DNA from 3 places in the Bulleidia sp. HCP3S3_C9 genome. Region 2 is predicted to be linked to each of the others. Evidence: a T-box and tRNA genes for the amino acid it is inferred to sense, from the RefSeq annotation. Region 2 holds a T-box; the other regions hold tRNA genes.
The links. The T-box of region 2 lies ahead of serS (serine--tRNA ligase). A T-box ahead of a tRNA ligase gene usually reads a tRNA of that ligase, here a tRNA-Ser.

Region 1 (8,465 bases), on a different contig from region 2:
AAAGAGGATGTAGAATGTGAAGAAAAAAAATTTGTGTTAAAATAATTATACTATGAGTACATACGTAATAAGTGATCCACATGGCTGTAAAAAAGAATTCGATGCCATGTTAGAAAAAATTAATTTTTCTAATGAATATGATGAGCTTTGGATAAATGGTGATATCTGTGATAGAGGAAAAGAATCGATTGCTTTACTGCAGGAAATTATCGCAAGCCCAAACATGCATATTGTATATGGAAACCATGATGTCTGGCTGGAAAAGTATATGCAGGAATTGATCAACTGCAAAAAAGACAGCAATATGACAGATTTGACAGAAGATTTTATGAACTGGCTCCACTACAACGGTGGATATACAACAGCCGATCAGTATATGGATCTTTCATTTCCTGAATGTTATGACATTAAACTGTATATGGAAGAAAACAAAAGATACTATCAGTACCTGGATATTCATAATCAGAAGTTTCTTCTTGTACATGGTGGATTGTTAGACGAATACTACAAGCCAGATATTCACTTATCTGAAGTTCCACCAGAAGTACTTGTCTGGTCACATATCGGAATTGATGATAATCCATTTTCTGATGTCACGATGATTGTTGGGCATGTACCTACATTCTGTTATGGACCTGAATATGAGAACAAAATCATACACGGAAAAAATGATACAATCTTCCATATCGACTGTGGATGCGTCTACGGAAGAAGTCTTGGATGTATTCGTTTAGATGATAAAAAAGAATTCTATGTAAAGAGTTCTATGCCATATGTACATTGTTAAGAGGTCAATAACCTCTTTTTCTTTTATCACAAAAAAAGATGACCACGAAACGGGATCATCTTTTCAAATTACTTACTTTTCTACAACAGACTTAATTAATTCTGTAACTTCTTCGCAAGTATCTAATTCAACAGCCTTGGCAGCTAATTCCTGCATTTCTGCATAGCTTAGACCATTGATCATCTTACGAGCTCTTAAGATAGATGTAGCTGACATTGAGAATTCATCAAGACCAAGTCCTAATAGAACCGGAGCAGCAAGTTCATCGCCTGCCATTTCTCCACACATACCACACCATTTGCCATTCTTGTGAGCACCATCAATTGTCATCTTGACAAGTCTCAAGATAGATGGGTTCAATGGCTGATAGAGATAAGATACTGGTTCACTCATTCTATCTGCTGCCATAGAGTACTGGATCAAGTCGTTTGTACCAATGGAGAAGAAGTCAGCATACTTAGACAACTGATCAGCTAGTACTGCTGCAGCTGGGATTTCAATCATACATCCAACTTCAATCTTTTCACCAATCTTAACGCCTTCACTGATTAATTCAGCCTTAGCTTCTTCATAGCAAGCCTTAGCTTCCTTGAATTCAGCAACTGTAGCGATCATTGGGAACATGATGCATAAATGACCATAAGCTGAAGCTCTAATTAATGCTCTTAACTGTGTCTTGAAAATATCTTTTCTCTTTAAGCAGAAACGAACAGCTCTTACACCTAAGAATGGGTTCATTTCTTCTGGGAATGAATAGTAGTTTAACTTCTTATCACCACCGATATCTAATGTACGGATAACAACTGGTTTACCTTCCATTCTTTCAAGAACTTCTTTGTAAGCTGCATACTGTGTTTCTTCATTAGGGAAATCATCTTCGCTCTTCATATATAGGAATTCAGAACGGAATAGACCTACACCTTCACCACCGTTTGCCAATACGCCATCAACATCAGCTGGGGAACCGATATTACCAACTAATAATACCTTGTGGCCATCTGTAGATACGGATGGCTGTTCCTTCATAGCAAATAAAGCAGCCTTTTCTGCAGCATATTCTTCAGCCTTCTTTTCATAAGACTTGATTTCTTCTTCACTAGGGTTAACGATAACTTCACCATTGATAGCATCTAAGATGATCATATCACCGTTATCTACGCCTTCTAAGATACCTTTGCATCCAACAACTGCTGGAATTTCAAGAGATCTAGCCATGATTGCAGAGTGAGATGTACGTCCACCCATTTCAGTTGCGAATCCCTTTGCAAATTCTTTATTTAGAGAACCTGTATCAGATGGTGTTAGATCCTTGGCAACCACGATAACTGGTTCATCTAATGTAGATAAATTTGGAATTTCTTTACCAGTTAAATTGCACATTAATCTGAATGTAACGTCACGAATATCTGCAGCTCTGCCTCTCATGTATTCATCATCCATAGCTTCAAACATTGCAACCATGTTACTAGAAACTGTGTTTGCGGCATATTCTGCATTGACATTATTATTCTTGATTTCTTCTTCAATCATGCCTCTAAATTCTGGGTCATTTGCCATCATTAAGTGAGCATCAAAAATGGCAAGTTCTTCTTCTTTCAAGCTCTTTGAAGCAACTGTCTTGATTTTTTCAATATCATTGACAGTCTTTGTAAAAGCAGCATCAAGCTTTGATAATTCTTCTTCTGCATTAGCATCTTTCTTCTGGATGTCTAATACTGGTTGAACAAGCTTATAAACTTTAGCGATAGCAATTCCTTGTGAAGCAGCAATACCTTTCAGCATTTTTTCTAATCCTCCTGCATATTTTTATTGATCATATCCATGACATTCTGCATTGTCTTCATTTCCAACATTTCGTTTTCATGAAATGCAAAACGATAGTATTCTTCAACATTCATTAAAAAATCAACAATTTCATAATCATCCATTTTTAATTCTTCAAATGTTGTATCCGCTTTCAAACCAGCAGAAAATCCCCTTGTTCTTTCTAAGATTTTATTAAGAATAGCCAATTGATTCATGAATATTCCTCTAAAAAAAATTTTAGCATTAATTACAAGTTTAAGCAATCAGCGATTTCATAGATTGCTTTTCGATCCAAACGATAATATGAAGATCTAGACAAACTCTCGAAATACAGTTTGTTATCATTTTGATCAAAATAAACAGCACGTAAGAATAAGTTACTTTCTTTTGAGCATAGTTCTAAAACAAAGTTTAGATATCCAACCATTTCTAAATCCGAATGTGTCTGTTTTACATAATCAACCTTATGGTTATCATAGCCATCTAATAAAAGACGATCAATATTTGTTCGATAACATTTTGCAATATACATCACATTCTTCTTCAATTGTCTAAAGTTTTTCTTTCCTTTATACATTTTCCACTTCCTTTCTACCCCTCTTACTCCATATATAATACTATTCACAGTTTTTTCTAAATCTCCCTGAAATTTCTTAAAAAAATGACAAACTTCTAGAAGATTGATAAAATACTCGTGACAGTAAGGAGTCCTATGACAAATACATCTATAACGACATTATCTAAGAAAAGAATTCTCATAACGCTGGCAATATTTATCTGCACACCTTTGCTGGCACATTTAATAAACATCGCTGTTGTACAATATGATCTCTCATTAATGTTTTCACTAAATTTAGGTGCTGCTGTTATGATCATGTACAATTGGAATCTATTTGGCATTCATTATAATCGTGCAAAATATAACTTTATTGATACATGCATTTATTCTTTTATCGCATTTGTTCTGTTTACTTTATGGACATATATTAGCAACCGTTACTTAAAATGTATTGTCATTATGCCAAGGACAGAAGTACTCGTACGATACGGATATGCAAGAATTGGAATGCTGATTGCATACTCTTTCTCAGAAGCAAGTATGCTTTGCATTGTAGGAAAATGTGCTACGGATCCATTAACGATTCATCACCGTGAATTGCAAATCATTTTATTATCTGGCATTTCCATTGGTTTATTAACTACTATCTTATTTCTTCCAAGCAAGAATCTATTAACAATATTGATTACCTTGTTATATAACGTTGTTCTTTGTACGATTCTTTCTTACTTATATAATCAATCTAATTCCTTCATTCCAGGATTGATTGGTTTTGCGGGAAGTAATTTGTTCTTCATGATTGCATCATTGTTATAAAAAAGCTGGGAAAACCCAGCTTTTTCAGTTACTCATCGACTTCAATTAATCCATATCCGCCATTATGACGGGCATATACAACTGCGATTTTTTGACTGTCTTCATCTTTATAGATATAGAAACTATGGCCAGACAGTTCCATTTGCATGATTGCTTCATCTAGTACCATTTCTTCTGCAGTAACACTCTTTGTCTTTACTGGAATATCATTTTCTTCTTCGGATTCAATTTCATCAATAAATGCTTGTACAAGATGTTCTTTATGTCTCTTGCTCAGGCGGGTCTTTTGTCTTCTAATCTGATCTTCCAGCTTATCAATTGCTAAATCAACTGCTGCATAGAAATCATCATTTACTACTTCAGTTCTTAAAATACCGATCTTTGTTGGAATCGTAACTTCTACTTTCTGAGAATTCGGATAGACACGTGCAACGACTCTTACGATCGTATCATCATTGATAATCAGGTACTTGCTCAATGATGAAATTTTCTTTTCGATCTTCTCCTTCATAGCTGGTGTAACAGTGACATTTTTACCTACAATTTCGAACCTCATAATAATTCCTCCTGCTAAAATTGTATAATACACACATGTGACGATTATTTTTTAGATATATCTTTTTGATAATTTTATTATAGCAGTTCTTTTAGGAATAATGTGAAAAAAAGATGAAGAAATAAGATAAAAAAGAAGTTCATTCACTGAACTTCTTATTTTTTTTTCAACCAGTTATAGACAACCGTCATTGCATAGGAATCCATACCACAATATTTCTTCAGATCCTCAATGATTTTGTTCTTTTCTTCTTGATCCACTTCATCGTTATAATCTAAATGTCTCCACTGAAATACCGCATCCATTCCTTGACGAATATCCAATGCCTGATATCCTGGATCATCCATCATAGACATGATAGATTTCAAAGACCATTGTCCTCTCATTCTTGTATCATATACAGTTCCAGACAAGAATGGCAATTGCAGATCTTCCATCCTTTCATTGATGGATAAAAGCTTCTTGCTTAAATCAGGAAACAGTTGTGCAAATTCTTGAATTCTCACTTTTTCTGCTCCTTCTGCATTATATGCAATGACTGTTCCAGTTGATGGAATATCTTTTGTCAGATTTTCTGCCATATCTCTACGATCATCATGAATATTAAGATAAATCTTTTTCTGCAAGGAGCCATCTTCATGCATGATAATCAAGGCATATTCAAATGGCAAGACATCATACGGCTTCATCCCAATGTATGGTGGAATAGCAAATCTTTCCCATTCAAAATCTAAAAATGCAATTGGATATTGAATCTTTGACAGCCAGGAATGTAAAGCTAAATGATCAACAAACAATCCTCCATTCAAATCTGCACAGATTTGAGCAAATTGTTGTCTGCTTCCTTCAATGCGTTCAATATCAGCATCTTTTAAATAGCGTTTTCCTTCTTCCAGCATCTTATATTTCTCACTTGAAGCAATCAGCGTCAAAATGGAATTATCCTCCATCTTTTCTTCATGTGGAAAACATTGTTCATAATAAATACACTTGCTTCTTCCTGTGCATTTATTCGTTCTAACAGGAGGTTCTAAATCTTCCAGTGTTGTATTTTTCATCTCTTCCAGTAAAGGATGCACATCTTTCATTGCCTGCAGAAGTGTTGGCTTGATTGGCTGCGTCGGATTATTTTTATTATTATAGAAACAGTCAGTCACGACAAACAGCTTTTCTGGATCAAGCTGTTTTCCACGAACATATTCACCATTCAGGTGAATCATGTAAATATCATTGATTTGAATGCCATTATTTTCCAATACCCATAAAGTATCTGTATAAAATGCGAGATCATTTGTATGTGGATAAATACCAATAAATAGAAAATACAAATCCCATCCACGATTTGTACGATGTAGAAATGGTACTTTCACACGCAGAGAATCATACTCAAAACGAGCCTTTACCAACCATTCATACTTTTCTAAAGCATCCAATGCTTTTTGTGCTTCATCACCAACACTGCCAAGAAAATATTCTTGAATTCCTAATTTCTGAATTGCCAGGTCACTTACTTTTTCATCCAAACGAACAAATGGATGATATTCTGTCGTATCATCCTTTAAATCATTGAAATATAAGCGCGGACATCTAGAAAACTTTTTACAATCACTAATATGAAACATAAAATCACCTACGTTATTGTAACACACAAGTATCTTTGTTTCATCGTTGATGCAAAGCTTCCAGGATACCAGCTAAAACATTTGCTTCTAATTGACCTGGCGCAGTTGCATTCTCTGCACACCCAAATGTCATACAGGAATGAAAAAATTCCCCAGAAATTCTTGAAATAACACCTAATTGAGACATTGACATTGATACAAGTAAGCAAGACATCATTCTGGAGGCATCATTTGTAGCACGCAAAAGTGTCAAAACATCATCACTGTCTTTTGGCATATATGCTACTTTAGCAATATCACACTGCATTTGTTCCATTTTAGAAAAGCGATACATGATTTCTTCATAGGAAGGAGTCTTTGAAAAATCATGATTACTCATAATAACTTTCACACCATTTTCATGTGCATATTTTACAAGTGAAGTAATGATTTCTTCATCTAGAAAACATTCAAGGTCAACAAGATCGCAACATTGACTAGAAATCACCGGTTTCAATAGAGAACAATACTCTTCTTTGCTCACGCAGACATTTCCACCTTCATCTTGTGTTCGACATGTTACAAGTAATGGTGTTTCTCCTAGAAGATCACGTATTACATAAATATCATTTTTTACTTGATCCATATCTTCATAGAAATCAATTCTCCACTCAACAAGATCATATTTCAACCCTTGCAAATTAGAGATTTCCTCTTCTAATAAATGAAGATTCTTCCCCATGACAGGAACACAGATCTTAGGTGTTCCATTCCCAAATTCTATATTTCTTACAATCATATATTCACCTTTATCGCATCAATAACAAAATAAATAATTGAATCACTGTTAAGCATAAAGAAACAGCTAATAATAAAAGAAGCAAAATAATCCAGAATTTCTGAAATCTGGAAAAACCTCTCAACAGATTTGTTTTGAATTTTCTATTCTTTTTCATATTCCTCAAACATTTTACAACGCAATAAAATATAAAAAAAGTATCTGTCTCCAGATACTCATCTATGGCGCAGGATCAGGGATTTGAACCCTGGCACCGGTTTCCCGATCTACGAGCTTTCCAAGCCCGCCCCTTCAACCGCTTGGGTAATCCTGCATTGCTTATCTAGTTTACAACAGATTAGAATGAAAAGCAAACATTATTTTATATCTATTTTTGTAAAAGCGTTGTTATTTTCAAATTTCCTCGATATAATGCCATTATACGGAGGAAAAATAAATGAAAAAATTATTAAATAGTCTTGTTGCAATTGCTATGGCAGCTTCACTCACTGCTTGTTCTTCTTCAAAGAGTTCTGCATATTCTGGAACAACAAAAGGTACAGCAAAAGGTATGGGTGACGTTACTGTTACTTTAACATTAAAAGATGGTAAAATCACTGAATGTTCCGTTGACGGTGCTGGAGAAACAGAAGGAATCGGCACAAATGCTATTGATCAGTTACCTGGTGAAATTGTAAAGGAAAACAAAATCAGTGTTGATGGTGTGACTGGTGCAACAGTCACTTCTGATGCAATCAAGGATGCAGCGAAAGCTGCTTTAGAAGCTGCCGGCTTAAACGCAAGCGACTACGAATAAGCACTTTAAAGGATGCAAATACGCATCCTTTTTTAGTTCACAATATATCACATAACCACGCCTAAAAGACGTGGTATGCTCTCGCCCTATAAGGAATCTTTCCCTTGCCTTCTTTTACAGGCTCACCCGTAAAAGGGTCTATAAATTCCTTCATACTCATCTGATCTGCTAATTTGTCTTCTTGCAGTTGGTTTTGAATATACTCTCTTATTACTTTTTCATTCTTTCCAACTGTATCAAGAAAATATCCTCTTGCCTAGAAATGTCTGTTCCCGTATTTATATTTCAAATTTGCATGTCTGTCGAATATCATCAATGTTGATTTGCTTTTCAAATATCCCATAATTTCTGATAACAGATATTTGGTGGTATCTCTAGTAGCATGTGAATATGATCTGGACACGCCTCACCTTCAATGGTACGTACATCAGGTTTTCTTTGAATCAATACTTTCAATATTTCGATGATATCTCTTCTCAAACGATTATATATCACCATTCTTCTATATTTGGGCACTATCACTATATGATACTTGCACCGATAACTTGTATGCGATAAACTTTGTGTGTTATCTATTTTCATAGGTATCTTCTCCTTGTCTTTTGATAGTTGTGGTTGTCAGTCCATTTCTATCTTACGACTTGGAGATTTTTTATACTATATCGCCCAACGCTAAAGCTCTTTTATCCACGCGCATAGTACGTGGTATTATTAAACGCCCTAACAGACATTTAAAAAGCCAGTG
Region 2 (8,465 bases):
TGAGAATCATGTAACTTCTTTTGGAATTCATCGTGAAGATATGTTATTTGAAATGAATCATGAGCCTTTGATTCAAATCTCTTCACAGGGACAAAAAAGAATGACAGTTCTTTCATTTAAAATGGCTCTTTTAAATTTCATAACGAAACAAACACATAAGCAGCCAGTATTATTGCTGGATGATGTATTAAGTGAACTGGATTATGAAAGACAAAAGAGATTAATAGAAATGGTAAGTAAATCTTATCAATGTATCATCACTACGACAGAAATACCTGAATTTCTCAGAAATGAGAATATGAAGATATTTAAAGTGGCTGATGGAAATATTATAAATACGACAGGAGGTAATGTATGAGTGATGAAAAAGGAATCGTTATAAAAACTGAAGATGGAAGTGAAGCAGTCATTGGCGGTACTTTAGATTCTAAAGTAACTGAGGAATATAATGACTCTGAAATTCAGGTTCTGGAAGGTCTAGAAGCAGTTCGCAAAAGACCAGGTATGTACATTGCTTCTACATCATCAAAAGGTCTGCATCATTTAGTATGGGAAATCGTTGATAATGGTATTGATGAAGCTATGGCGGGATATGCTTCTACAGTGACAGTTACGATTGACGAAAATAACGCAGTTACTGTTGAAGATGATGGTCGTGGTATGCCTACGGGTAAAAACAGTAAGACAGGTAAATCTACAATTGAAACGATTTTTACTGTTTTACATGCTGGCGGTAAGTTTGGTGGCGGTGCCTACAAGTATTCTGGTGGTTTACATGGTGTAGGCGCGTCAGTTGTGAATGCGCTTTCTTCTTGGCTTGAAGTACATGTATATCATGATGGTAAAGAATACTATCTAAGATTTGAAAATGGAGGTCATCCTGTAGGTGAATTAAAAGAAATTGGAACATGTGATGAAAGTAAACATGGTTCTGTTGTTAAATTCCTTGCTGATCCAACGATTTTCACTGAAACAACTGTATATGACCATGAAATTATTCGTGACCGTTTAAGACAGCTTGCTTTCTTAAATAAAGGTATCCGTCTTGTATTCAATGATGAAAGACAGGAAGAAGATAAAAAGAAGCATTATGATTTCTATTTTGAAGGTGGATTAAAGCAGTATATTGAATATTTAAATAAATCTAAAACAGTTGTACATCAAGATGTCATCTATGCTGAAGGATATGAAAAAGATATTCAGGTAGAAGTAGCTTGTCAGTATAACGATGGCTATAATCCAGCAATCTATACTTTCTGTAATAATATCAATACTGTTGAAGGTGGAACACACTTAGAAGGCTTTAATAATGCTTTAAGCAGAACAATTAACAAGTATGCTAGAGATGCAAAGATTCTAAAGGATAAAGATGATAATCTATCTGCAGATGACTGTAGAGAAGGGATTACTGCAGTTATTTCTATCAAGCATCCAGATCCTCAATATGAAGGACAGACGAAAACAAAGCTTGGTAATACAGTTGTAAGAAAAATTGTTTCAGATATTTTTGGAGCACAGCTGGAAAGATTCTTATTAGAAAATCCTGATCAAGGTAAAGCAATCGTTGAAAAGGCTATGGTAGCTTCACAAGCACGTGTTGCTGCAAAAAAAGCAAGAGAAGCAACAAGAAGAAAGTCTGCATTGGAAGTTTCTTCTCTTCCTGGAAAACTTTCAGATTGTTCTTCTAAAGATGCTAGTATCTGTGAAATCTATATTGTCGAAGGTGACTCTGCCGGCGGTTCAGCTAAGCAGGGCAGAGATTCTCATTTCCAGGCAATTCTACCTTTAAGAGGTAAGATTTTGAATGTAGAAAAAGCTAGACAGGCACGTGTATTTGATAATAATGAAATTCGTTCTATGATTACAGCTTTTGGATGTGGTTTCTTAGAAGAAACAGATCCTTCTAAATTGAGATATAACAAAATTGTTATCATGACCGATGCCGATGTCGATGGTGCTCATATTCGTATTCTATTATTAACATTCTTCTATCGTTATATGCGTTCTATTATTGAACAGGGACATGTATATATCGCACAGCCTCCTCTCTATAAGGCACAGAAGGGGAATACAGTACGTTATGCATATACGGAACAACAGATGGAGCGTATTAGAGAAGAATTAGGAGATCGTATCTCTACGCAGCGTTATAAAGGTCTTGGTGAAATGAATGCGGAACAGCTATGGGAAACAACAATGGATCCTAAGAACCGTACATTAATTCGTGTAAATATTGATGATGCTGAAAAGGCAGATGAATATTTCAGTATTTTTATGGGTGATGAAGTAGAGCCTAGAAAAAACTACATTATTGAAAATGCGAAATTCGCAGAATTGGATATTTAAGGAGGTCAATGAATGGCTAGAGATGATTTTATGGAATTTGATGAGTCAAAATTTGACCCAGGAAAAATTACAGAAGAAAGTTTAACGAAAGAAATGAAGAGAGACTTTATTGACTATTCTATGTCAGTTATTGTTTCTCGTGCATTGCCTGATGTTAGAGATGGTTTAAAGCCAGTTCAAAGAAGAATTTTATTCGCAATGAATGAAATGAATAACACACCAGATAAGCCATACCGTAAATGTGCGCGTATTGTTGGTGAGACAATGGGTAAATATCACCCTCATGGTGACTCTTCTATCTATGGTGCATTGGTATATATGGCGCAATCATGGAATATGAGAGAAATGCTGATTGATGGACATGGTAACTTTGGTTCTATGGATGGTGATGGTGCTGCTGCGATGCGTTATACAGAAGCTCGTCTATCTAAGATTTCTATGGAAATGCTGAGAGATCTGGAAAAAGAAACGGTTAAGATGACACCTAACTATGAAGGCGAAGATCTTGAACCTGATGTATTGCCTGCAAGAATGCCTAATTTACTTGTTAACGGTTCTATGGGTATTGCGGTTGGTATGGCTACAAATGTTGCTCCTCATAACTTAGGAGAAACAATTGATGCCATCATTGCACAGATGCATAATCCTGAAATTACAACGACAGAACTGATGGAATATATCAAAGGACCTGACTTTCCAACGGGTGGATATATTGTAGGAAAATCTGCCATTCGTAAAGCATTTGAAACGGGGAAAGGTTCTATCATTATGCGTGGGAAAACTGAAATTGATAGAATGCCTAATGGTAAAGGAAGAATTATTATTACGGAAATTCCTTACGCTGTAAATAAAGCAAGCATGGTTGAAAAAATAGCTGCACTTGCACGTGAAAAGCAAATTGAAGGTATCACTGATCTTAGAGATGAATCTAACATGAATGGTGTTAGAGTTGTTATGGAATTGAGAAAAGATGTACAGCCTGAAGTGATTTTAAATCAGTTGTATAAATTATCTCCTCTACAGTCTAATTTCAGTGTGAATAACGTTGTATTGTTTGATAAGGTTCCTAGAACTGCTTCAATGAAAGAGATGATACAGGGATATATTGATCATCAGGATGAAGTTATTGTTAATCGTACAAAATATGATTTGAAAAAAGCTGAAGCAAGAGCACATATTTTAGAAGGTTTAAGAATTGCGGTTGATCATTTAGATGAAATAATTCATATTATTCGTTCTTCTAGAGATGATGCAGAAGCAACAAGTAGAATGCAGGAACAATTCAGCTTATCTGATATTCAATGCAAAGCAATTCTAGATATGCAGTTTAGAAGATTGACAGGTCTGGCACGTGAAAAAATTGAAAGTGAATACCAGGATTTATTAGTGAAGATTGCAGACTTTAAGGATATTCTCGCAAATCATTGGCGCGTTGAAAAAATCATTGAAGATGAATTAACTGAAGTGAAGATTAAATATGCTGATGAAAGAAGAACAACCATTATTGAAGGTTCTGCAGAAATGGAAGATGAAGATCTGATTCCTGTGGATGATATCGTTATTACAATGTCTTCAAATGGCTATATCAAGAGAATGACATCTGATACATATAAAGTACAGAATAGAGGCGGTAAAGGTATCAAGGGAATGGATTTGAATAAGGATGACAATATCGAATTATTCATTCATATGTCTACGCATGATAATTTACTGATTTTCACTAATTCAGGTAGAGTATTCAGAATCAAGGGATATAACATTCCTCAATTTTCTAGAACTTCTAAGGGATTGCCAATCATTAACTTATTATCTATTTCTAGAGATGAAAAAGTTTGTGCTTTGGTTCCTTACAGCGACTCCGAAGAAAAAAAATATCTATTCTTTGCGACAAAGAAGGGTCTTGTAAAGAGAACATCTGTAGAAAAATTTGAAAACATCAATAAAAACGGTAAGATTGCAATCAAGTTTAATGATGATGATGCATTAGCATTTGTTAAGGCTACAAGTGGTCATGCGGAAATTATCATTGCAGGAAGCAATGGCAAAGCTGTTAGATTCAATGAAGAAACAGTACGTCCTTTAAGTAGAGCAGCAAAGGGTGTAAAAGGATTCAATGTTGATGGTGGTGAAGTCATTGGCTTAGCTACAAATGAAGAAGGAAAATATATTCTTACAATCACAAAGAATGGATTTGGCAAAAAGTCTGATTTAAGTGATTATCGCATTACAAGTCGTGGTGCAAAGGGTGTAAGAACTGCAAATCTGACAGATAAAACTGGTGAGCTAGTTGCAATGAGAAGTATCAATGGTGATGAAGACTGTATGATTATGACTGATGCAGGTATTATCATTCGTATTTCTTTGAAACAAGTATCTGTTGTAGGCAGAAATACAATTGGTGTTAAGTTTATTAATATCAAAGATGGAGAAGGCGTTTCTAACGTGGCTATCTTAGATCCAGAAGATGATTCTGAAGAAGATCAGGTAGAAGAATCATCGGAAACAAAAGAATAAATAAAAAAGAATGTTTATGATAAATTAAATTCATAGACATTCTTTTTATTTTAGTTAATAGATGATTGTGTATGTAACATGCATGCATAATCATCTATTTTTTAGATGTTTTCTTTTTCTTTTCTTTCTTTTTAGATTTTTCAATATCTTTTCTCACTAGTGAAAGAAGATATTCTTTTACTGAATCTTGTGATTCAATCCATTCAATTAAATCTGCTTCATTTTCATTATGTAATCTTATGGAAAAAGAACGATAATTATTTCTATTATATGTATTGTTATATTCTAATCTTTTCTCATAATTACTTTTACTTTTCATTTTTAAAATACCTCAATTTTTTTCATAATATCATCCCATTCATGACTTGACAATTGCTATCTTGAATGATTAAATGTTTTTAATTCGTAGAGAAGGAATAGTAATGAAAAACTGTAAATTGTAGAGAATCAGTGGCTGGTGAAAACTGATGCAGTTTGATTGAATCCGCCTTTGAGAGAAACCAATACTTTCCGGCTCCGACCGTTATACGGAAATGAAGAGGCTTATAAATTGTTTCACGTGAAACAATCTATAAACAAAAAGGGTGGCACCGCGATTACACACATCGTCCCTTTGTGGATGATGTTTTTATTTTGTAAAGGAGAATAAACATGATTGACATTAAATTAATTCGTGAAAATCCAGAACTTGTAAAAGAAAATATTAAAAAAAAGTTCCAGGATGAAAAGCTTCCAATGGTTGATGAAGTAGCTGAATTCGACAAGGAAGTCAGAGCTGTAAAAGCAAAAGGTGATGCTTTACGTGCTGATCGTAACAAGATGTCTAAAGAAATTGGCTTATTGATGCGTGATGGAAAAAAAGAAGAAGCAGAACAGGTAAAAGCCAAAGTAAAAGAAATGGGCGATGAAATGGAGACTCTCGAAAAGAGAGAAGCTGAATTGAATGAAGAAATCAAAAAGAGAATGTATGTGATTCCAAATATCATTGATCCATCTGTTCCAATTGGTAAAGACGATAGTGAGAACCAGGAAATTGAAAAATTTGGTGAACCATTTGTTCCTGATTTTGAAGTTCCATATCATACAGATATCCTTGAAAAGGTAGATGGTCTTGATATTGATTCAGCTGGTAAGACATCTGGTAATGGTTTCTATTATTTAAAGGGAAATGTTGCTAGATTACATTCATCCATTCTAGCTTATGCACGTGATTTCATGATTGATCGTGGATTTACATATTTTGTACCACCATTCATGATCCATGGTGATGTTGTCAGTGGAGTTATGAGCTTTGCAGAAATGCAGAACATGATGTATAAAATTGAAGGTGAAGATCTTTATTTGATTGGTACATCTGAACACTCTATGGTTGGAAGATTTATTGGACAAATCTTAAAGAAGGAAGATCTTCCTTATACATTAACATCTTATTCTCCATGTTTTAGAAAAGAAGTAGGTGCACATGGTATTGAAGAAAGAGGTCTTTATAGAGTTCATCAGTTTGAAAAACAGGAAATGGTTGTAGTATGTGAACCAGAAGATTCTAAATACTGGTATGATCAGTTATGGAAGAACTCTGTTGATTTCTTCAGATCATTAGATATTCCAGTTAGAACATTGGAATGCTGTTCTGGTGACCTTGCTGATCTTAAGGTAAAGAGCTGTGACGTTGAAGCCTGGTCTCCTCGTCAGAAAAAATACTTTGAAGTAGGTTCTTGCTCTAACTTAGGTGATGCACAGGCTAGAAGACTTGGTATTCGAGTAAAGGGTGAAAAGGGTAACTATTTTGCACATACATTGAACAATACAGTTGTTGCTCCACCAAGAATGTTAATTGCGTTTGTAGAAAACAACTTGAATGCTGACGGTTCTATTAGAATTCCTGAACCATTACGTCCATACATGGGTGGAATGAAAGTGATTCCAGTAGCAGAAAAGAAAAAGAATTTCTAATCTGAATGAGTATCGTAAGATACTCATTTTTGTTTCACGTGAAACAATTTAAATAAAGATTGAGTTTCAAAGCTGAATCATATATAATACTAACGGCACAGCAGTCATGTTTCTAACCTGGTCAGGACCGGAAGGTAGCAGCCATACGAGCCTCTGATCGCGTGTGCCATTTTTTTATTATTATGAATCGTGAAAATGAATATATGAGAGAAGCTTTGAAAGAAGCTTATAAAGCAAAAAAAATTGATGAAGTACCTATTGGTGCCGTTGTAGTAAGAAATGGTGAAATTATTGCACGCGCACATAACATGAAAGAACACGATCAATTAGCTTCATCTCACGCGGAACATCTTGCTTTAACAAAAGCACAAAAAATATTAGGTACATGGAATTTGCAGGATTGTGATTTATACATCACTTTAGAACCATGTATGATGTGCACTGGGCTAATTCAATTAAGTAGAATACGTCGCTTGTATTATGGAACTTCAGATCCAAAAGGTGGATGTCTTGAAACTGTGATTCATGTAAAGCAAATTCCACATTTAAATACATATCCAAAAGAAATATATGCAGATATTATGAAAGAAGAATGCTCAGAAATATTAACTACATTCTTCAAAGAAAAAAGAAATAAAAATAAGCATAAAAACCATACATAAACCTGAATTAGAAGTCAGGTTTTTTGTTATAATTATTTCTGCAGGAGACATACATGGCAAAAATAGCACTATATCAAAAATATCGTTCCTCAACTTTCGAAGAAGTTGTAGGACAGGAATATATTGTTAAATCAATAAAAAATGCGGTAAAAGAAAACAAAGTGGGACATGCTTACTTATTTTGCGGTCCAAGAGGTACTGGAAAAACAACAATGGCACGTTTGCTGGCAAAAGCGGTAAATTGTGAAAATCCAGAAAATGCTCCATGTGAAAAGTGTGAAAACTGTGTTGCTGCAAATTCAGGGACACATCCAGATATTATTGAAATTAATGCTGCAAATGAAACACATGTAGAAGATATTAGAGACCTGATTGAAAGAAGCAGACTTGCTCCAATGCAAGGAAAACATAAAGTTTATATTATTGATGAGGTGCACCAGTTATCAAGTGCTGCTTCTTCTGCATTATTAAAAACTTTAGAGGAACCACCAGAAAATGTAATCTTTATTCTTGCGACAACAGATCCTCAGAAATTATTACCTACAATTATTTCTAGATGCCAAAGATATGATTTTACAAAGGTTAGAACTGATCAAATTCGTGATCATTTATTAAATATCGCAAAAAAAGAAAATATCATCATGGAAGAAAATGCTGCGATGATGATTGCTGTATTGAGCGATGGCGGTATGAGAGATGCATTAAGCATTATGGACCAATGTGCATCTTATACAAGTGATGAAATTACAGTTGATGCAATTGATCGAATCTATGGTTTAGCAACGACAAGTGAAAAAATTGGATTAATTGAAGATATTCTAAATAAAGATTTAGCTTCTATTCTGACAAGAATTCAAAATTATGAAGAAAAAGGTATTGATTTTGTTAGATATACAGATGGAATGATAGATATTCTAAAAGATTCAGCAGTATATTCTGTCTGCAAGAAAGAAGAACTGTTAAAAGTATTGAATCAAGAAGAAGCAAGTA
Region 3 (8,465 bases), on a different contig from region 2:
CCCTCAAGGAAGAGGCATCTTCTCTAGCAAAAGATTCTACATGTTTATTTTCTTTTAAGCATGGGATACTTGTCGCAAATGGTGTTGAAATTGTTATCGCATCAATAACATTTTCAGCATGCAGTCCACGAATATCATCGCAGGAATATTCACTGTAATGACCATCTTTATACACCTTGATTACAAATCCGCATTCATTATCCAATTCATCAATCGAAGAGGATACCGTTGTTATGAGTGCTTTCTTTGTTTTGACGTAATTGCCAAGAATGCTGACATATTCATATGTCTCATTTAATTCTTGTACAAGTGTTTTTGCATCTTCGATTCTAGATTTTAAAAATTCATTTATCATATTCACCCTCACTCAAAATCGATATCGATATCTCCAGAGATAGTCGTTGCTTCAATCTTTTTATTTCCATTTCCATATTTTCTAGAACGGAATAATTGATTGCTTCTTACCGTATAGTTTTTCTCATCATCGCTGATCAGAACTTCCATATCTCCAGACACGCTTTCCAGTTCCATATTGTAAGTAGAAATATTCTTAATTTCAATATCTCCAGATATACATTCAATATGCAGATCATGTGCTGTCGAAGATTTAATATCAACATCACCAGATGCACATTCACAATGCATATCTTCAATATTACAATCTTTCATTTCTACATCACCAGATGCTACTTCAATTTTCAGTTTATCAGTTGAAATACTGGAAAGCGTTACATCTGAAGAAGCACCTTCAATTCTAATCTTTTCATAGCGAACATTACAAGGAACATTCACAATCACTTCTGCACTGTGATTACCAAAAAAGAAGCCATCTTTTAATTTCTTTTCTTGAATGCGTAATATATGTTCTTTATCAATAATTGTAAATCGTTTTGGATCAGTAAAATTAACTTCCACATCATTCACATCTTTGACTTGAAATGTAATATCTGCGCTCATCATACGTACATCTATTTCTTTCAAGCAAGAAGCGATTTCTTTTGCTTTAATTTCCTTTTGAAGGATAGAAGATGCAACGTCTTCCACCGTACCAAAAGATACGATAATATCTTCTTCTGTTTCACCTTCTTCTTTTTTATCTTCTGCGAATTCTCTCATATATTCAATAACACTCTGTACATCATCATATGCATTATCGTTTAATACTTTTTCTAGTTCCTTCAAGTAGTTTTCAATCATTGTCTGGCCTCCTTTTGAATATAGTGATATATATTCATTAATTCCTGAAGATCTTCTAAATAATCCTTAATCTTTTTTACACCAGCTGGTGTAATATGATACATTTTACGTAGGCGATAATTATGTTCTTCTGTATATACTGTTAAGCTGCCATTTTTCTCTAGTCTTCTTAAAATGGGATATAACGTAGACTCAGAAATGTCTATGACATCATGCAGGTCTTTTATGATCTTATATCCATAAGAGTCTTCTTTTAATAATGCAGTGAGTACACAAATATCTAAAATACCTCTTTTTAGCTGTGCATCCATATTTACACCTCCTGTTATTACTATATATCGCATAGTATTACTTGTAAAGAAGTATTATGTAAGTTTTAAAATTATTTTTCAAAAGAAATATGATATAATAATTTTCGCTATGGAGAAGTACCCAAGAGGCTGAAGGGATCGGTTTCGAAAACCGACAGGCGTGAAAGCGTGCGGGGGTTCAAATCCCTTCTTCTCCGCTGAACCATCATTAGGATGGTTTTTTTATTAAAAAAGCAGAAGCATGTAACTTCTACTTATTCTGTTTCGAATTGAATCTTATATTCTTTTGTATTGTATTCAGAAGCAAAGAATCCCTTTAAAACAAGTTCTGCATTCTTTTCAGCTTCTTCATATAAGCCATTTTCAATTGCATCTTTTTCTGCACGATCAATCAATTCCTGTAATGCCTTGTTTTGTGTTTCCAGCTTGATTGTCGTAAACATAGAATCCTGTTCATGGTATACCTTGAAACTAGATGTATCCAAATCTTTTGATAATGTCTGTACCTTTGGAAGCTTTACTGTAATCAGTTTCTTCTCTTCATCCACATCATATGTAATTTTTGTAAAGTCATAACCAGCTTTGATTTTGACATCATAAGAGTAAATTTGCTTTGCCTGTGTAAATGGGATATCAAGACCAAATGCTTTCTGCCCATCTGCAATCATTTCAATTTCCGTACAGTAGGCACTCTGTGTTGCTAATTCTCCAATGTCTTCAAATGTCAGTTTAGCTGTCTTTCCATCAGTCTGCGCTTCTTTATTACCAATTTTTGTTCCTATAAATAATCCTCCAACAGTAAAAACTACAATCAATACGATTGTCAGTATTCTTTTTGTTGCTTCATTCAATTGTTTCATCATCATTCTCCTTTAATTCATGGATGAGCTTTTCAGCATAATGAATTCTGTGATTCATTGCTTCGATATCAAGATTCATTTGAACAATCACCTTTTCTAATACTTGCACTTTGATTTTGTTAGATTCATTCATCATTTGTTTAATACGCTCAAGAGATACTCCTGCTTTTTTATACTTTAAAATCATCTGTAGTTTCAGTAATTGCTCCTCATCATAAAGCTTTGCTTTCTGTTTCCCAGCACGAATCGTTGGTTTCAGTATACCAACCTTGTCGTAGTAATACAACGTTTTCCTTGTAACATGCATCATTAAACATACTTCATTCACAGTTTTCATCTTTTGCCTGGACATCTAAAAAGCATTTTAAAACCGTTCCTTCAGGGAACGGTCAAGTGCTATTTGATGCTTCTCCTCCTAGAGTGAAATATGTTTTTTTCGCGCATACAAAAAAGACTCTAGGATCATCCTAAAGTCTTCAAATAGAAATGATTACTTCATCAAACCCTTTTCAAGAGCAAGAGTTCTTGTTGTGAGGTCGCAAACTTCACTTGGTCCATAGTACTGGATAGCACCTGGATAAGTATAAGCTGTTTCAACAGACCATTCAGCTCTGTGTGCTTCAAAGTACTTGAATGGAGCACCGTCTAATTCAACAAGAGCCTTTCTGATAACTGGCTTATCTTCACCATGTCTTCTTTCCATGTTCATCATCTTAGTGATTGGCATACCACCAGCTACCCATTCTTCAGCTGGCTTGGAAAGATTAGAGATCTTGGAGAGGTATCCATTGTATCCATACTGGATGAGCATGAATGCATTGTAACCTAATGAATAGCAGTAGTCAGCATCGAAGTTAGATGGGAATGCACATCTTCCTTCATAACCAAAGAAGTGGTGTAATGCATTGAACTTGCCATTGTACTTGCCGTTCTTTCTTCTTTCTTCCAAGTTAGCCTTTACAAGAGCAGAGAATAACTTTTCAGATTCAATTAATGAAACCTGTACGTTTCCATGTGGGTCTCTTTCTAAGAATAACTGCTGCTGAATTGTTTCAGGAAGAATAGCAAATACTGCCATGGATTCAGCTGTTAATCCCTTTTCGATGAATGCATACTTGTCTTTCCATGTAGGTAATGCATTGAATTCATCAGCCTTGCTTCCAGCTAATAATTCATTGATTTCTCCAATTAATACTGAGAATTCAGGAACGAATTCAACTACACCTTCAGGAATAATTGCTACACCGAAGTTCATACCCTTTTCACTTCTAGCAGCAACACTATCAGCGATATAGTCAGCGATAGAAGCTAAAGACATCTTCTTAGCTGCAACTTCTTCAGAAATCAAGCAGATGTTTGGCTGTGTTTCAAGAGCACATTCAAGAGCTACGTGAGAAGCAGAACGTCCCATAACCTTGATGAAATGCCAATACTTCTTAGCAGAGTTAGCATCTCTTTCAATGTTACCGATAACTTCACTATATGTCTTTGTAGCTGTATCGAAACCGAAAGAACATTCGATATCTTCGTTCTTAAGGTCGCCATCGATTGTCTTAGGGCAGCCAATCACCTGAACACCTGTGTTATGTGCAGCAAAATATTCTGCTAATACTGCAGCGTTTGTATTTGAGTCATCACCACCGATGATAACGATAGCTGTAATACCATGCTTCTTGCATACTTCTGCAGCTACTGCGAACTGTTCTTCTGTTTCAAGCTTTGTTCTGCCAGATCCAATAATGTCAAATCCACCTGTATTTCTATACTGGTTGATAAATTCATCATCGAATTCTACATAGTCATCATCTAATAATCCACTTGGACCATTCTTAAATCCATAAAGTACATTTTCAGCACTTGTTGCTTTCAAAGCATCATATAGACCACAAACAACGTTGTGTCCGCCAGGTGCCTGTCCACCAGAGAGGATAACACCAACAACCTGCTTCTTAGCTGCAGATGTGTTTGTACCCTTTTCAAATGTGATTTCCTTTTCTCCATATGTGTTAGGGAATAAAGCCTTGATCTTTTCCTGATCTGCAACAGACTGTGTTGCTTCGCCTTCCTTAACGCAGATTTCTGAAATACCGTTTCTTAGCATGCCAGGTAATTTTGGAGCATACTTTAATCTTTCAGCTTGTAATGGTGAAATATTCATTCTCTTTTTTCTCCTTTTCAAACAAACAAATTTTAATGCATTTTGCGATTATCGTAAATAGAAAGAACTACATTTCTTCCATCAATTCTTCCCATTTCTTTTCCAGATGTGCAATTTCATTGTGGATATCATCAATATCCTGATCCAGTGCATTCATCTTTGTATAGTCCTGATAGTATTCTGGTTCAAAGCGTAATGCGCGCATATCTTCTAATTCTTCTTCTTTTTCTTCAATCTGTTTTTCCAGTTTTGCGAGTTCTCTTTTTCTTGCTTCTGGTGAAATCTGTCTACGTGTTGCTTCAGAAGTTACTTGTTTTTCCTCTTCATGTGAACTTGATAAAACTGGTTTTGCATTTTCACTTTGCATATATTCATCATATGTCTGATCGATAAACTCTGCTTTTCCATCTTCAAATCGAATTAAACCAGTTGCCAATTGTTGAATAAAATAACGATCATGAGAAACAAATAAGATAGAACCTGTAAAGTCTTTTAAAGATTCTTCCAAAGCTTCTTTTCCAGGGATATCCAGATGGTTTGTAGGTTCATCGAGAATTAATAGATTTGCATGTTCAAGTAACAGTTTTGCGAAAGATAAACGTACTTTTTCTCCACCTGATAAAACATCTACAGATTTAAATACGTCATCCGCACTGAATAAGAATTGTCCCAAGACACTTCTAACTTCTGTACGATCTAAGTCTGGATGTTCATCCCATAATTCTTCTAAAACTGTTTTTCCAGATGAGAATTGTGCTAATTGCTGATCAAAGTATCCTTTTTCAATTTGATGACCAAATAGATAGGAACCACCTAAAGAAGGAATGATTTCCATTAATGTTTTCACAAATGTTGATTTCCCTGTTCCATTTGGACCAATAATAGCGATACGATCCCCACGTCGCATCTTCATAGTCACGTCTGTTAATACATGGTCATAGCCAATCTTTAAGTGATCTGTTTCCAGTACCTTTTCTCCGCCTTTGATTGCCGGAGTGAAGTGTGCATGGAATGTTTTTGTATCTGCCTGATCAACAGACAGCTTTTCCATACGATCTAGATACTTGATCTTTGATTGTGCAAATGCTGCCTTGTTTTTTTTGTATCTGAACTTTTCAATCAACTGCTGTAAACGTTCAATATCTTTCTGTTGACGCTGATATGCATTCTGCTGACGTTCCAGATCATTGTCTCGCTGGATTGTGAATGAAGAATAATTCCCTGCGTAGCGTTTCATTTTTCCATATTCCATATTGTAGACAACTTCTACTGTATGATCTAAGAACATTCTATCGTGCGATACAATCACAACAGCTTTCGGATAGTTTTTCACATATCCTTCCAGCCATTCGATTGCATCGATATCTAGATGGTTTGTAGGTTCATCCAGTAATAAGATATCTGGTTTACTCAATAACAATCTAACAAACGCAACTCTCGTTTTCTGACCGCCTGAAAATGTACCAATGGTTTTATTCAGATCTTCTAAAGAAAATCCAAATTTGGTAAAAACGGTATTCATTTCAGACTGCCAGTTATAGCCATTCATTGCTTCAAACTGTTCCTGCATCTGTGCATATTGCATCATGATCTTTTCAGAATAATCTGTTGCCATTTGTTCTTCTAAAGCATTCATTTTCTTTTGCAGGGCAAATAAAGGCTCGTAGATTGTCATTAACTCTTGTTCTACAGTCCACTCATCATGTTCAAGTACTTTCTGTGCAAGATAGCCAATACGTGTTCCATTCTGCATATTGATCGTACCTTTATCAAAGTTCTCTTCACCACACATGCATCTTAAAAATGTTGTTTTTCCACAACCATTTCTTCCAACAAGTGCAATCTTTTCATTTCCTTTGATTTCAAAATTAATATCTTCAAATACAGTATCTGCACCATAATACTTTGATGCTTTTGAAATTTGATATAACATATATTTCTCCAAAAAAGGAATGGAAGTTTTGTTCCATCCCTTGTCTATTTATGATTAGAAATTTAAATTTCTAGGTGTTCTTGCGAATGGAATGACATCACGGATGTTTTCCATACCTGTGATATACATAACAAGTCTTTCAAATCCAAGACCGAATCCAGCATGCTGGCATCCACCATATCTTCTTAAATCAAGATACCATTGGTAATGTTCCTTGTTCATTCCAAGTTCATCCATACGTGCTTCAAGAACTTCAAGTCTTTCTTCACGCTGAGAACCACCAACAAGTTCTCCAACGCCTGGTACTAAGCAGTCAACTGCAGCGACTGTCTTGCCATCATCGTTTTGTCTCATATAGAATGCCTTGATATCCTTTGGATAGTCTGTTAAGAATACAGGACCCTTAACAACCTTTTCTGTAAGATATCTTTCATGTTCTGTCATGAGATCCATGCCCCATTCAATCTTTGAATTTTCAAACTTCACACCATCTTCAACAGCCTTCTTTAAGATTTCAATACCTTCTGTATAAGGCATTCTTCTAAATTCACTGTTACGAACATGGTTTAATCTTTCCTGTAAAGTTGTATCGATTCTTTCATTGAAGAACTTCATTTCTTCTGGACATGTTTCATAAACATAATCAATGCAGTACTTGATCATATCTTCAATCACATCCATGTCATATGCAAGATCTGCAAATGCCATTTCTGGTTCAATCATCCAGAACTCAGCTAAATGGTTAGTTGTGTTAGAATTTTCAGCTCTGAATGTTGGGCCAAATGTATAAACATCTCTGAATGCCAATGCAAAAGCTTCTGCCTGCAGCTGACCAGAAACAGTTAAAGAAGCATGCTTTCCGAAGAAATCCTCTTCATACTTACCATCTTCTCTTGTTGTAACTGTGAATGTTTCACCAGCACCTTCAGCATCTGCACCTGTAATTTCTGGTGTATGTACATATACAAATCCCTGTTCCTGGAAGAATGTATGAATTGCCATAGCAAGCGCACTTCTAACTCTAAATACAGCTGAGAATGTATTTGTACGAGGTCTTAAATGACCAATTTCTCTTAAATATTCAAAAGAATGTCTCTTCTTCTGTAATGGATATGTGGAATCACAAGCACCTTCCAGGTTGATTTCAGTTGCCTGAATTTCAAATGGCTGCTTTGCATCTGGTGTAATTTCCAGCTTACCAATGACGGAGATCGCTGTACCTGTTAAATACTTACTAACTTCATCATAATTTGTCAATGTATCAGCAGTATAAACAATCTGTGCATTCTGATAGTAAGTTCCATCATTTAACGCAATAAAAGATACATTCTTACCAGATCTATTTGAACGAACCCATCCCTGCAGCTGAACATATTCAATCTGGTCCTTTTCATATTGTGTTCCTGTTGAAGTGAGTCCATATAACTCACGAATACTCATTTCTGTTGGCATAATTAATTCCCCTTACTTCTTTAATCTTTCATAGAGTTTGTTTCAAACACAAGCTCCTGTATACTACTAACAACATCTACTTGTTTTACATATACTCCCTGCGGAACAGAAAAATGGTCTACCGCAAAACTTACAAATCCTTTTATACCAGAACCTACCAAAAGGTCAACTGTATTCTGTACATCTTGTGAAATACATAGGATTGCTATTCTACATCCTTTTGGCAGTTTTTCTCTGATATCTTTTAAAGCATAGACAGGTACAGAAGCACCTGTTACTTTATCTGGCATTAAATCAAACGCACATACAATTTCACCAACAACATGATTCCACTTATTGTAGTTTAATAATGCTTTTCCTAAGTTACCTGCCCCAATCAACACGATTTTTTCATCAAAGTTCACACCCAACTCATCTGAGAATATTTTAATCAGATCATCAACGTTATATCCATACCCTTGTTTTCCTAAACTTCCAAGGAATGAGAAATCTCTACGAATTGTTGTGGATTCAATGGAAACATAATCAGCTAATTGGCGGGACATGATTTTTGT

Region 1: it encodes a tRNA-Ser, which carries the amino acid that the T-box ahead of serS (serine--tRNA ligase) is inferred to sense. The anticodon was not compared.
Region 3: it encodes a tRNA-Ser, which carries the amino acid that the T-box ahead of serS (serine--tRNA ligase) is inferred to sense. The anticodon was not compared.

Annotation. Positions count from the first base shown of each region.
Region 1 is NZ_JBQHWJ010000007.1:19,996-28,460, reverse strand. It holds gene ACTND6_RS02645 (fructose-bisphosphatase class III) at 53-787, shown strand; gene ptsP (phosphoenolpyruvate--protein phosphotransferase) at 860-2,569, opposite strand; gene ACTND6_RS02635 (hypothetical protein) at 2,575-2,808, opposite strand; gene ACTND6_RS02630 (MG284/MPN403 family protein) at 2,841-3,170, opposite strand; gene ACTND6_RS02625 (hypothetical protein) at 3,306-3,968, shown strand; gene hpf (ribosome hibernation-promoting factor, HPF/YfiA family) at 3,997-4,524, opposite strand; gene ACTND6_RS02615 (DUF2779 domain-containing protein) at 4,680-6,146, opposite strand; gene aroD (type I 3-dehydroquinate dehydratase) at 6,187-6,924, opposite strand; tRNA gene ACTND6_RS02605 (tRNA-Ser) at 7,147-7,237, opposite strand; gene ACTND6_RS02600 (FMN-binding protein) at 7,361-7,720, shown strand; partial or broken gene tnpA (IS200/IS605 family transposase) at 7,782-8,302, opposite strand.
Region 2 is NZ_JBQHWJ010000001.1:29,154-37,618, reverse strand. It holds gene recF (DNA replication/repair protein RecF) at 1-358, shown strand, start outside; gene gyrB (DNA topoisomerase (ATP-hydrolyzing) subunit B) at 355-2,346, shown strand; gene gyrA (DNA gyrase subunit A) at 2,359-4,860, shown strand; gene ACTND6_RS00185 (hypothetical protein) at 4,955-5,179, opposite strand; T-box leader at 5,258-5,476, shown strand; gene serS (serine--tRNA ligase) at 5,512-6,813, shown strand; RNA gene ffs (signal recognition particle sRNA small type) at 6,898-6,996, shown strand; gene ACTND6_RS00170 (nucleoside deaminase) at 6,996-7,475, shown strand; gene dnaX (DNA polymerase III subunit gamma/tau) at 7,529-8,465, shown strand, end outside.
Region 3 is NZ_JBQHWJ010000028.1:15,257-23,721, forward strand. It holds gene ACTND6_RS06315 (TldD/PmbA family protein) at 1-355, opposite strand, end outside; gene ACTND6_RS06320 (DUF4097 family beta strand repeat-containing protein) at 364-1,197, opposite strand; gene ACTND6_RS06325 (PadR family transcriptional regulator) at 1,194-1,508, opposite strand; tRNA gene ACTND6_RS06330 (tRNA-Ser) at 1,620-1,705, shown strand; gene ACTND6_RS06335 (DUF4230 domain-containing protein) at 1,763-2,368, opposite strand; gene ACTND6_RS06340 (MerR family transcriptional regulator) at 2,352-2,720, opposite strand; gene ACTND6_RS06345 (diphosphate--fructose-6-phosphate 1-phosphotransferase) at 2,859-4,526, opposite strand; gene ACTND6_RS06350 (ABC-F family ATP-binding cassette domain-containing protein) at 4,594-6,459, opposite strand; gene asnS (asparagine--tRNA ligase) at 6,514-7,911, opposite strand; gene ACTND6_RS06360 (redox-sensing transcriptional repressor Rex) at 7,932-8,465, opposite strand, start outside.